Regions from separate parts of the Cutibacterium acnes genome, predicted to be linked through region 3. Evidence: riboswitches for the same ligand, from Rfam matches in the RefSeq annotation. Region 3 holds a riboswitch; each other region holds the start of a gene.
What was found. Region 3 has a riboswitch for cobalamin ahead of cobT (nicotinate-nucleotide--dimethylbenzimidazole phosphoribosyltransferase). Riboswitches for the same ligand answer to the same signal wherever they lie in the genome.

Region 1 (4,324 bases), 740 kb from region 3:
CGGCCACCGTCGACTGCTCGGCGGTGTGGCGAGGCAGCATGTGCAGGTAGTACGTCGTTTTGACACCCATTCGCCAAGCTGCGGTGTAGAGGTCCTCCATGTCACCGACCGACCGCGAGGCCAGGTAGATGTTGCGGCTAATGGCCTGATCCACCCACTTCTGCGCCCGAGCGGCCACGTTGAGGTAGGCCATCGGGTCCAGGGTGAAGGAGGTGCGGTAAAGACGACGCAAGGGCGCCGGAATTGCCTCAATCTCGCTGGGATCACCCTGACGACGCAGCAATTCCTCGCGGATCGTCTCCCACAGGCCCAGATCCTTGAGGTCCGCCACGAGATTGCGATTAACCTCGAGGAACTTCCCGGCCGAGGTGGTTCGGGAGAACATCTGGGAGAACTGCGGATCCAGGCCGGGCGTTGTGCCCGCGATGAGGCCGATTGACGCCGTCGGAGCGATCGCCATCAAGGTGGCATTGCGCATCCCAGTGCGCACCTTGGCGCGCAGCGCGTCCCAGTCCATCCGCGTCGTCCGGTCGACGTCGACAGGGATGCCACGGTCGCGCTCGAGGACGGCCAAAGTGTCCACGGGAACCATCCCGCGTGACCACCCCGACCCTTCGAACATTGGGTACGCCCCACGTTCGGCGGCCAGGTCGGCCGAGGTGTCGATAGCGTGCCAACTGATGAACTCAACGACCCGGTCGACGATCTCGCACGCATCCGGGGAGTCGTAGGGGACTCGAATCTGCTCGAGCATATCCGTCAGACCCATGACGCCTAGACCAATTGCGCGGTTTTCCTCGTTGGAGCGCTGAGCCTGTGGTACTGCAGAGGCGGTGATGTCGACAAGGTTGTCGAGATGACGTACCGCCAGCCGGGTGGTGGCGGCCAACTGGTCCCAATCCAGACGACGCTTGCCACGCGGGCCGGCGAGGTGCGCCGCCAAGTTCACCGAGGCGAGGTTGCACACCGCGGTGTGGTCGCGGTCCTGTGGCAGGCAGATTTCGGTGCATAGGTTTGACGAGTGGATCGTCCCGGTATTGCTGTTCAACGCGCGAGTATTGATGCTATCTTTCCACGTCAGCCATGGGTGCGACGTCGTCTGTAGGCTCACCAAGATGGCTCGGAATTGCTCGCGGGCAGTAGTGCGCCGAAAGCGCTTGATCTTGCCAGCTTCCGCCTGCTCGACATACTGGGCGTAACGCTTGGAGAAGTCCGATCCGGTAAGCTCGGTGAGATCCTGGGTTTCGGCGGGATCGAAGAGGTACCAGTCCTCGTCTTTGGCGACACGCTTCATGAACTCGTCGGAGATCCACACCGCAGTGTCGGCGGTGCGGGTGCGTCGGTACGGGTCACCGGAGTTCTGCCGCAGGTCGAGGAACTGCGGGAAGTCCATGTGCCAGTTCTCCAGGTAGAAGCACAAGGCGCCGAGCTTCTTGCCTCCCCGAGAGACCGCACGCAGTGTGGAGTCAAAGGTGTGTATGAAGGGGATCGGCCCAGTTGATGCAGTGTTATCTGAGCGGATCGGGGATCCCTCGCAGCGAAGATCCGACATCGACAACCCAATGCCGCCGGTGCCCTTGGTGATCCACATGACGTCGCGGATCGTCTGGGCGATGTGCTCCAGATTGTCCTCAGTGCGCATGACGAAGCAGTTAGATAGCTGAGCCGATGGCGTCCCCGCATTGACAAGGGTGGATCCAGCGGCCAGGTGGCGCAGGTTGCTCATGGAGTCGTAAAGGGCCAGCGCCGAGGAAGTGGGATCGTCCTCAGTGAGGCTCAGCCCCATCGCGACGCGCATCCAGAAGTACTGCGGTACCTCCAAAGCCTGCTTATCGGGAGTGCGCAAGAGATAACGGTTGATCATGGTGCGCACGCCCATGAACCCGATGAGGTCGTCACGAGTGGGGTCGAGGGCAGCTGCAAGCGTCTCGAGGTCGAAATCTCGTCCCAGACGCTCGTCAAGGTGACCATCGGCGACAAGCTTGGCGATCGTGCGCGGGAAATAGTTGCGGTGCAGATCCTGCACCCTCTCGGGGTCGACGTCACCTAGATCGTCATGGGTGTCGCCAAAGACCTCTTTGTAGAGCTTCTTGACGGCGATCCGGCTGGCGATAGTGTCAAAGGCTGGATCGTCCTTAGCGTTGCCTAGGGCCACCTGAATGACGGCTTCGTCGAGGGCGTCGGTGGTCATCCCGTCAAAGAGGGTGATCTCCACCTCTGCCTGCAGCAGGGTTGCCCGGGCGACGGCGTCGTCAAGGCCGCGGGCCGAGTCCATGATCGAGGCAGCGACTTCGTTACCGTCGTAGGGGGCTAAAGACCCGTCACGCTTGCGGACGCGGATGGTCGAAATGGGGTCGGCGCTCATTGCAATTCCTCCGTGCGATGCCGTGGGCACGCGACCGGGCGGAATGCGGCAGGGACAGTGGTCCCCCTGAACGCTGCGATACTTCCCGCGAGATCGCGAACCGGGCCCCGCGGTTGCGGGACCACACCTGGCAGGTCTTCGGGCTCATGAGCTCGTCCTGATCGGACTCCTACTAGCCGTCGCTTCCCATGCCAAAGCACAGTGCGTCATGACGGCGGTCGTTCTCATATACCGCTGCGGGGCAGCTCCGGATTCACACCGGATTCCCTCTTGGCCCGTGCGAACACGGGAACCACGTGCATTCGTCACTATATGAAGGGCGAGCAAGGGGAGTCAACGGAGGATATTCCCGGGCCTCGCCGTCGGCAGTTTGGCTTCGTAGCATCGTGTTCGACCGCCTGAAACGTTGGAGAAATCACCGCGTACCGGGGCGAGTAACTGCCGCTTTGTTAGTCGTGCCCACCCTTCGTCGGCGCATCCAGGTGTGACGCAGTCCGTGTGGTCAGCCCGAAGAGGATCGTAAGTAAGGTGACCGCGGACAGCGCCGTCACATACCCGATGAAGGCGGGGATCGCGTCACCCTGTTTCGCCCACACGTAAATGAGTGGAGCCGTGCCGCCGAACAGGGAATTCGCGAAACCATGGGCCATCCCAACACCCAGCGCCCTGACATCGGTTGGGAAAAGGTCGGACTTCACAACTGTGGAGATCGAGGTATATCCGGTAAGGAAGATATAGCCCATGAGCAGCATGAGGAATGCAGTTACGGGCTTGCGGGCATGCGACAGACAGGTCACGAGAACCCAGGTATAAACGACTCCACCGGCGGCAAAGAAGAGCAACACCGGTTTGCGTCCGATCCGGTCACCGATGAGGCCTCCCAGCGGTTGCCCGAGCATGAGGATGAATAGGGCGATGAGGTTGACCGCGGTTGCCGCCATCGGAGTGCTGCTGAAAGTCGAATGGACGATATTCGGTGCATTGACGGTGTAGACGTAGAAGCACAGGGTACCGCCGCTGGCGATGGTAAAAGCCAGGAGGAAGTTACCGAGATGGTTTCCAAAGAGCTCTTTCAGACTTCCTGACGAGCTGTCCTCACCCGACCGCACGGATTTAAGATGTTCGGTACTCAGCGATTTATCCATCGTCTTCTGCATGAAGAAAACGATGAGCGCTGCGACGCCACCGATGAAGAATGGGATGCGCCATCCCCAGGCATGGATCGTGGCCTCACTCATGAGGGAGGACAGCAGGAGTAGGACGGCCTGGGCTGTCACTAAACCACCCACGAGGGTGAAGTACTGGAACGAGGAGAAGAAACCGCGGTGTCCCTTGGTGGAGGCTTCTGACATGTAGGTGGCCGAGGTGCCGTACTCACCTCCTGTGGCGAATCCTTGCACGATACGACAGATGAGCAACAGGATCGGGGCCCCCACTCCGATGGTGCCTCGGGTGGGCAACACGGAGATGACGAGGGAGCCGACGGCCATGATTGTCACTGCCATGATGAGGGCGGACCGACGTCCGTGACGGTCGGCCCAGCGACCGAAGAACCACGATCCGAACGGCCTCATGATGAAGGTCGCCCAGAAAATCGCGTAGATGTAGATGCTCTTGTGCGGGTCGTCAGGCGAGAAGAACTGGTCCTCGAAATAGGCTGCGAACGTCGTGTACGTGTACACGTCGAACTACTCGACGAGGTTGCCCATCGACCCCTTGACGGTGTTCCATACTGCGCGGTACACGTCCGATTCGCTGCGTACTGATGCTGACCTGGTGCTCTGTGCGTCTGACATCTCGTCCCCCGGCATTGGCGGGACCGCATCAACTCGTCGGGCGTGGCGATTGCGGTAGGTCCCGACGGACACGGCCAATCGGCGTGGAGTCGTCATCGACATCGCCGATTCGAGCACTGTACGTGTGCCTGGGGTCACGTGACGAACTAATTCTCAGCCACGC
Region 2 (4,324 bases), 720 kb from region 3:
GGGCCCGGGACGGGTCATGCACGTTCGACATCACCCGAGTGCGGCAACCCATGTACGCGATTTCCGTCTCGGGGTGGCCAGGCCGGTAGAACTCGGCGTTGAAGGGGGCATCCTGGAAGGAGAAGTTCGGGAACAGCCGCTTGGCGCTCACCCGGCACGCCAGCCGGAACAGGTCGTAGTTGGGATCGCCCGGGTTGAGGTTGACCCCTTTCTGTACCCGGAAGATCTGGATCGGGAAGATCGCGGTCTCCCCGCCACCCAGCCCCGCCTCGGTGGCCTCCAACAGGCAGCGCATTACCATCCGCGCCTCCGGGCGTGTGTCGGTACCGTAGTTGATCGACGAGAATGGCGTCTGCGCTCCGGCCCGCGAGTTCATGGTGTTGAGGTTGGCGATGAGGGCCTCCATCGCCTGGTAGGTCTGGCGTCGGGTCTCTTCGAGGGCCTGACGACGAATCCGCTCGGCAAGGCGATCAGTGTCGCGGACGAGTCCAGCAAACAGCCGCCCGACCTGCTCGCGCTCGGCAGCAAGACCAGTCTCGTCAGGTTCCAACGTCCATTCCGAGGCCGCTTCCCGCACCTCGTCAACCTTGTCCTCGTCGCCCCCAAGAACCTCAAAGATTCGTGCCAGACCGGTCTGGGCGGCGCGCCTAAAGGTCTTGGCGACACCCGGTGCCATGTCACGATCAAAATTTGGCACGGCCTGACCACCGTGCTGGTCATTCTGGTTGGACTGGATGGCAATGCAAGCCAAGGCTGCGTATGACCCGATGGACTGCGGGGCACGCAGCACACCGTGGCCGGTGGAGAACCCGTGCTCGAACAAGTCGGTGAGGTTAATCTGGCAGCAGGTAGTTGTCAGAGTAAGAAAATCGAGGTCGTGGATATGGATGTCACCGTCACGGTGGGCGGCGGCGTGGGCAGGGTCGAGTACCTCCAGCAAGTTGAACTGTTTGGCTGACTCGGTGCCATAGCGCAGCATCGACCCCATAGCGGAGTTGCCGTCAACGTTGGCGTTCTCCCGCTTGGCATCAGCCTCCTCTGCGGACGCGAAAGTGATCTCGCGCAGGGTGCGCATCAATGCTGACTGCTGGTCACGGGCGACGGTGCGGCGCTGTCGGTACAGGATGTATGCCTTGGCGACGTCGTCATGCCCCTGGTCCATGAGCGTCTTCTCGACGAGATCCTGGATGGTCTCAACGTCCGGGGTCTCCTCGCCCATCTCGCTCAGCCGAGACATGACCTCCAAGGCAACCTCAGATGCATGCAACTCGGAGGTACCCATCCCGCATGCCACGAAAGCCTTACGGACAGCCTCGACGATCTTCGTCGAGTCGAAGCGGATCACCCTGCCGTCACGTTTGCGAATGGACGTCGGTACTGCGCGTTGCTGACTAATGGTCTGGTCGTCTGGTTGAACGATCGTCGACATGCTCACTCCTCGAAGCAGCGCACAGGTGGAGCATGGATAGCCCCGGGTCGTCCCGCGCGCCCGTTGTCGTACCGGGTCGTTGACCCGGGTACTGGCAGGTATTCGGACTTCAGGGCCCTCCGTCGTTAGACGGGTTCCTACCGAGCGACGCTTCCCAGCCAGCTGGCCAGTGCGTGATGTCGCCGTCGTTCCCTGTTACCGCTGCGGGGCAGTTCCGGTTTCCCACCGGATTCCCTCTTGCCTCCCATCACCGCCACACGAAGGGTTATCCCCTACATCTGGTGCCTGACGATGGGAACCAGCACAAGATAAAGGGTATACGCATTGGTGGCACACCTGCACGCGACCCCCCGAGTTGCCACGAAACAGCGCAGAGTCTGGCCTTACAAACCGGTTTTCCATCCTTGTAGCGGCGGCTGGCATGATGGACACACGCTCAGGGAAAGGACACTCCCATGAAGATCACCAGCACATCCATCACCGAGGGTCAGCCAATCGAACTGGCCTACGCCCACGCCGACGCGGGCGGCAAGAACATCAGCCCCCAGCTCAGTTGGACACCCGGCCCAGAGGGCACCAAGTCGTACGCCATCACCATCTACGACCCTGACGCCCCCACCGGATCAGGTTTCTGGCACTGGATTCTCGCCGATATCCCGGCCGACGTCACCTCTCTTGGCGAGGGCGGCCCGCTGCCCGCTGGGGGACGGGAGTGGACCAACGATTACCAGGAGGAGGGCTACTCCGGCGCCTGTCCGCCTCCCGGCCCCGCTCACCGTTACATCCACACTGTCCATGCCATGCCGACTGAACACCTCGACATCCCCGACGAGGCGGCAAACGTCCAAGTGCGCTTCGCCATCCACACCACCGAGTTGGACTCGGCGTCAATCACCGGAACCTTCCAGCAGTCCTGAGCCATCCTGTACCGATGAGGCAGGTGTCGCGGGTGTCCGCGGCACCTGCTTGACTGACATCGTGAAGGTTCGGCAGGCACTTCTCATCGTCCTTGTCCTTTTCGGCCTGGTTTCGGTGCCCCTTTCTGCCAGCGCCGCACCGCCAAGCCCTACTCCGACGACCACCAGTACCGCGTACGTCAGTGAGACCCCGACCTCACGGCCATCGGTTGACGGGGGCCCGGGAGCGGGTATGGGCTGGGATTCGACCCCGGTGTCCTCCGACATGGCCGCGAGAATGGACTGTGCTTCGGTCATGTTTGTAGGCGTGCGAGGGTCGGGGGAGACCCCGCCGTACGGCGACACGATTACGTCAATCCGTGACGCCCTAGCGCAAAAGTGGCGAGGCAAGGGGACCGTTCGTCAGGTGTACCTGAACTACCCGGCCGCTGACCCCCACACCTTGCAGAACACCCCGATGAGCTCTCTGCTCTTCGACTCCACGATGCCATCAACCGAATATTTCGATTCAGCAGCTCTGGGAGCCAAAAAACTCATCGCCTTGCTTAATACCGAGAAAAAGCAGTGCCCTAAGGAATGGGTGGTTCTCGCTGGTTTTTCCCAGGGGTCACAAGCCATCACGCAGGCCCTTGCTCAGACCGACACCCCACAGCGTCTAGCAGGTGCCATCCTGGTCGGAAACCCCGACCATTACCCCGGCCAGAACGTCCAGGAGGTCAGTGGAGACGCCGACCAGTCAGCAATTGGTATGGCCGCCATCCTCTACTACCTACGTGAGCGCGCGAATGCCACCCCGGGCGCTAATCGTGACGCCCAGATGCGGGCCATCATCGAAGCCACGCTTAGTCTGAGCCAAAACTCCATCAACCAGAAAGCCCTCGATGCCGACATGTCGAAGGCCGGAGCTGCAATTCCAGCGGAGGCATACCCGGAAACGTATTCGGTGTGCATGAAGGGTGATCCGGTCTGCGATACCGCACCGGCCCTCACACGCATCCTCACCTTGCAGTCGACTTGGCAGGACGAACTCAATCAAGGCCGTCCGATTCACATGGGCTACACCCGCACAGTCATGGAAGGGGCGTTGGACCGCATTGCTCAGCGTACTAACGCCATCGGTGCCGCCGAGGCAAAGGGGACTCCCCTGCCTCACGGGTCGACGGTGGCGGTGACGACTCGCGACTGGGGACCGCTTCAGATCGGCGTGGCTGTGGGTGCAGGTGTTGCTGGGCTAGGGGCGGGCTGGCTCTTGGGACGTGCCGGTCGACGTCGTCAGCGTCGCCGCCGTTGGCACTAAACGGGTTAAATCTCGAAGAACCACTGCCCCGTGGCCACAACGCCAATGACATCGGCCAGCAGAAGAATACCGAAGGCTGCCAGAAGAGCTGAGATACCGCGGCGGACTGCCACCGCGTGACTTTCTCGAATACCCGTCACCATGCTGGCGACACGATCTGGTCCGCCAATGAGATACGCGATCACCAGGACAATCAGCAGACTATGGCTACAGGCGACCCAAATTAGCGATTCGACGACAGCCCAGCTCTGATGCGGAAGATGAGCAGCGTGTACCAGCATCGCCCAGAACGCTGGGTCGATGAGGGACGACAGTCCTACGAGAAGACCGCTGACAGCCAGAGCTCGAGGCGCCGTCGAGCGTGGCGCTGCAGAAGTATCCCCCCCGAAATCCTTCGTCGGCGCACCCGGACGCGATCGCCACGCCGCCCAGGCAACAAACACCACACCAAGGACGGTCACGAGGCACACCCACACCACGTGGGGGACGTGGAACCCATGGACGCCCAACCGAGTAAGCAGCGCTCCCAGACCAAGCACCCCGGCAATCCCAAAACCAGCGGAGGTCCCTACCGAGGTGACGAGGAGAGTCACGACCCCGCGCCGCCTGACCCCGAGCCCGAGTGCTGCCAACAGCACCAGGGACCCCAACGGATCGAATCCGGCGATACCGAGGGCGAAA
Region 3 (4,324 bases):
CGATACTCGGTCCGAATTGGACTGGGCCCAGATCGCCAAGACAGGCACTACCCTGGTGATTCTCATGGGAGTGGCCCACATTGGCGACATCGCTACCCGCCTCATGGACGGCGGGTTGGCCGGCGACACACCGGTCGCCATTATTGCTGATGCCTCACTGCCCACCCAGCGTTCTCTGACGACGACCCTCGAGAAGGCAGCCGAAGACATGGCGGAAGCCGAGATCAACCCGCCGGCCATCACCGTCGTCGGCGATGTCGCCGGGCTTGACCTCGACGGGACCCAGGCCCACGTCCCGTCTGATCACTGAAATAGTGCTCCGTGAGGGATTACTGCTCAATCACGGTGGCGATGTGGTTTCCTGTCCACTGCACTGCGTCGTCAACGGTACTGAGCTCATCCCCCCAGCCGGGCGCCGGACCACGTGAGACCATGACGACCTGGACGTCGGTTTCGGCCGCCAACCTGAGTTTAGGGTCGAGACCGGTGCCTCCGGAATCCTTGGAGACGAGGGTAGCCACACCCTGCGAGAAAATCTCTCGCTCGCGGTCGAGGGTGAACGGACCACGCTCCCGCAGTACCTTCCAGCCTGCGGGAAGCTCCTCCTCGGGGGCATCGACGCAGCGCACGATCACCCGACGTGGGCCGAGTCTCAGGTAGTGGCTGACGGGTTGGCGTCCCACTGTCAGCAGGATGACGTCGGGTAAGTCAGCTAAGACTTGAGTAGCACCGTCGTGGTCGTCAACCCAGTGCCAGGTCGCTGCCTCAGGTTGGGTACGCCAGCTTGGTGGTGCCAGCCGTGCCAGCGGAAGGTTGAGGTCGCGGCATGCTTGAGCGGCGTGGCCGTGCATAGCTGCTGCGAAGGGGTGGGAGGCATCCACCATGACCTTGACTTCGTTGTCAGTCAGGAATTCTTTGAGACCGTCGATGCCGCCGAAACCACCCACCCGAGTCGGGCCAGGAACTGGCCGGGGGGACTTCGTGCGCCCCGCTAACGAGCTGCACAGGTCTACCCCCTCATCGATCAATCGGGTGGCTAACTGCCGGGCCTTCGTCGTACCGCCGAGAATGAGGACGTCCATGAGTCCATCAAACCAGCCTGTGGAACAATGAGCCTCAATCGCGGTGGAACACCGGTGTGAATCCGGGACGGTCCCGCCACTGTGACGCCTCTTGGGCGAAGTCAGACCAGAACCGCGCTCACTCACCCCGACCGGGGTGGGACCACTGCGGCGCACGCGCGCGGCGCCCAGGCCTGCGAGGACACAGGCCCGGGGGATGCGGCGGCGTCCCCGACGATGGAGCATGATGGCCCGCCTGCCCGAATCCCTATCCGCCGAAAGCTTGCTTGCACGCACGGTGCGAGGCATCCGAGGAGCTGATGCGAAAGCCTTGGAGGCGGCCCGAGCCCGTCAGCAGTTACTTACCAAACCCGAGGGGTCGCTAGGGCTGTTGGAGGATCTGTCGATTCGATTGGCCGGAATGTACGGGCAGGTGCCAGTGACGGTGCCGAGCCATCCGGTTGTCGGGTTGTTTGCCGGTGATCACGGGGTATGGGCGCAAGGTGTTTCCCCTGATCCTCAGGAGATCACCACCCAGCAGATGATCAATATGGCGGCTGGTGGGGCGGCGATCAGCGTGTTGTCGCGCCAGATGGGTGCACAGCTGTGGATCACTGACGTCGGAGCCCGCCACGAGGTCGACGCCCCGATTCGGCAGCGGTGTGTGCGTCGTGGCACTGACGACATCTCCCAAGGCCCGGCGATGAGCCTTGACGAGGCTGTCGAGGCCCTTGAGGTCGGTATTGAGACTGGGGTGGCGGCCGTCGAGCAGGGGGCTGACATCCTTATCACCGGAGAGATGGGAATCGCTAACACCACCCCGGCGTCGGCCCTCATCAGCGTCTTCACCGGGTTGCCGCCCGCTGAGGTGACCGGGAGGGGAGCTGGGTCGGATGATCGTCGTCACCAGCACAAGATCGGAGTCGTCGCTCGCGCCTTGCAGGTTAATCGACCCGAGGCCAAACATCCGATTGAGGCCTTGGCGAAGGTGGGAGGTTTTGAGCACGCCGCCATGGCCGGTTTTATTCTGGCTGCAGCGTCGTCACGGATCCCCGTGCTCATTGACGGTGTTATCGCTTGTTCTGCCGCCCTGACGGCCACCGCGATCTGTCCTGAAGCGCGAGATTTCATCATCACGAGTCACGCCGGTGCCGAGCCAGGAATCACGGCGTCGACCTCTGCCCTGGGCCTGCCCGCTCTGTTGGACCTTGGTATGAGGCTAGGAGAGGGGTCCGGGGCTATCCTGACTCTACCGATCGTGCAGGCAAGCGCTCACATCCTTAACGAGATGGCCACCTTTGAGGACGCTGAGGTCATCGACATCAAAGTGAGCGGGGAAACCGAGATTCCCGATACCGTCCAGACGAGTGTTCCTCCTTGTCGGATGCTTGTCATTGGGGGTGCCCGCTCGGGAAAATCGACCTTTGCCGAGTCGAGGCTGCCTCGCGATTCCCGTGTCACCTATGTTGCGACCTCCCAGCGCAACCCTGGCGACGCGGAGTGGGAGGAGCGAATCCGCCTGCACCAAGCTCGGCGCCCGGCCACGTGGCAGACTGTCGAGACCACCGACATCGCTTCAGTGCTGCTGGCCGACGACGACTCCCCGGTGCTGGTGGATTGCCTTGGGGTGTGGATCACTCGGATTCTTGACGAGGTTGGCGCCTGGGCTGCCGCTCCTGGTGACGAAGCCTGGCAGAACGATCTAAGACGCCACGTTAATGACTTGGCCAGCGCCATCCGTGGTACCCGACGTGACGTCATTTTTGTCTCTAACGAGGTGGGGATGGGGGTCGTGCCCGACACCCCGGCTGGACGGCTCTTCCGCGACGAGTTGGGGCGACTCAACGCCGCCGTCGGGGAAGCATGCGACGAGGTGTGGATGTGTGTGGCCGGAATCCCCAAGAGGTGGGCATGACGGACGAGCAGCATCCGGATCTTGGGAGACTCGGGCCACTGCGTGGAGTTGCTGAGGCTTTGTCTCTCTTTACGATCTTGCCCGGGCCATATCTGAACGACATTGACCGTCCACTAGCCCGTCGTGCCATTACCGCCTTCCCGTGGCTGGGTCTGTGTCTGGGCGTGGTGGCGGGAGGGATCGTCGCCCTGGTCCTGGGACTGGGGGCCGGGCCGTGGCTTGCCGGAGTGCTAGCGCTGGGCTGGCTTGCCGGCGCAACGGGCGGCTTCCATCTCGACGGGGTCGCTGACACCGCAGATGGTTTGGGATCCCGGGCGGCGCCGGAGAAGGCTCTCATGATCATGAAGAAGTCCGATATCGGGCCGATGGGTGTCATGAGTATCGTGCTGGTGCTACTTGTTGACGCGGCCGCTGTGGTGAGTCTGGCTGGGACAGCTGGCTCGGGGGCATGGTGGCGCGTGGCGATTCTGGTGGGACTTGGCCCTGCGCTGGCTCGTGCGGCGATCCTTCTCGCGACGATGACCGAAGTGCCGTGTGCCCGTCCGGGCGGGTTCGGGTCTTTAGTTGCGGGAGTGACGACGCCGAGGTCTGCGGCGATCAACCTCACGGTGTTGGGATGCGTGTGTGCCTTAGCCGGATTGGTGGCTGGAGGCTGGATGTGGTGCTTGGTAACGGTCAGCTGTGCCGCGCTGACCTTGCTTATCGCGCGAGGATGGATTCATCACCTAGTGCGACGCCTATCCGGGATGACGGGTGACACATTTGGAAGCATTAATGAGGTGACGCAGATGACGTTTTGGGTCCTGACGGCGTTGACCGTGGCGGTGGTGTCATGATCGATGATCTTGGTGTGAAGGCTTCGGTAGCGAGACCTGTCCAGCGGGTGGTGAGCTTAGTGCCGTCGATTACCGAAGCTATCGCGATGACTTGTCCACATGTCTTGGTGGGTTGTACCGATTACTGCATCCGTCCGACCCATCTCGAAGAAATCGTCGGGCACGAAGTGGTTAGGGTGAGGGGCACCAAGAACCCGGATCGCAAGGCGATCATCGACCTTCGACCGGACCTCGTGGTGGCCAACCAGGAGGAGAACCGCGAGCACGACGTCACCTTGTTACGCGAGGCTGGGGTGGCAGTGTGGGTGACGCGCATCGACACCGTTGAGGAGGCCATCTCCAGCTTGACGAGGTTGTTCGAGGAAGGCTTTGGCGTCAGGTGCCCACAGTGGCTGGAGGAAGCCGGTCGGGAATGGCGCGAACCGTGCCGCGGTGAGGTACTTTCGGCTGTGACGGCGGTCTGGCGGGATCCCTGGATCTGCGTGGGGAAGGACACCTACATCTCTGATGTG

Region 1: it holds a riboswitch for cobalamin, as region 3 does, so the genes downstream of both, CPA42_RS11215 (ribonucleoside-diphosphate reductase subunit alpha) here and cobT (nicotinate-nucleotide--dimethylbenzimidazole phosphoribosyltransferase) in region 3, are expected to answer to the same signal.
Region 2: it holds a riboswitch for cobalamin, as region 3 does, so the genes downstream of both, CPA42_RS11305 (anaerobic ribonucleoside triphosphate reductase) here and cobT (nicotinate-nucleotide--dimethylbenzimidazole phosphoribosyltransferase) in region 3, are expected to answer to the same signal.

What each region holds. Positions count from the first base shown of each region.
Region 1 covers NZ_CP023676.1:2,227,180-2,231,503, reverse strand. Annotated here, with positions in the region: gene CPA42_RS11215 (ribonucleoside-diphosphate reductase subunit alpha) at 1-2,365, opposite strand, end outside; cobalamin riboswitch at 2,478-2,677, opposite strand; gene CPA42_RS11210 (MFS transporter) at 2,815-4,047, opposite strand; gene CPA42_RS11205 (hypothetical protein) at 4,054-4,278, opposite strand.
Region 2 covers NZ_CP023676.1:2,250,401-2,254,724, forward strand. Annotated here, with positions in the region: gene CPA42_RS11305 (anaerobic ribonucleoside triphosphate reductase) at 1-1,429, opposite strand, end outside; cobalamin riboswitch at 1,506-1,699, opposite strand; gene CPA42_RS11310 (YbhB/YbcL family Raf kinase inhibitor-like protein) at 1,885-2,346, shown strand; gene CPA42_RS11315 (cutinase family protein) at 2,579-3,643, shown strand; gene CPA42_RS11320 (membrane protein) at 3,649-4,324, opposite strand, start outside.
Region 3 covers NZ_CP023676.1:475,601-479,924, forward strand. Annotated here, with positions in the region: gene cobA (uroporphyrinogen-III C-methyltransferase) at 1-310, shown strand, start outside; gene CPA42_RS02360 (cobalt-precorrin-6A reductase) at 330-1,082, opposite strand; adenosylcobalamin (AdoCbl) riboswitch at 1,109-1,224, shown strand; gene cobT (nicotinate-nucleotide--dimethylbenzimidazole phosphoribosyltransferase) at 1,306-2,976, shown strand; gene CPA42_RS02370 (adenosylcobinamide-GDP ribazoletransferase) at 2,973-3,812, shown strand; gene CPA42_RS02375 (helical backbone metal receptor) at 3,809-4,324, shown strand, end outside.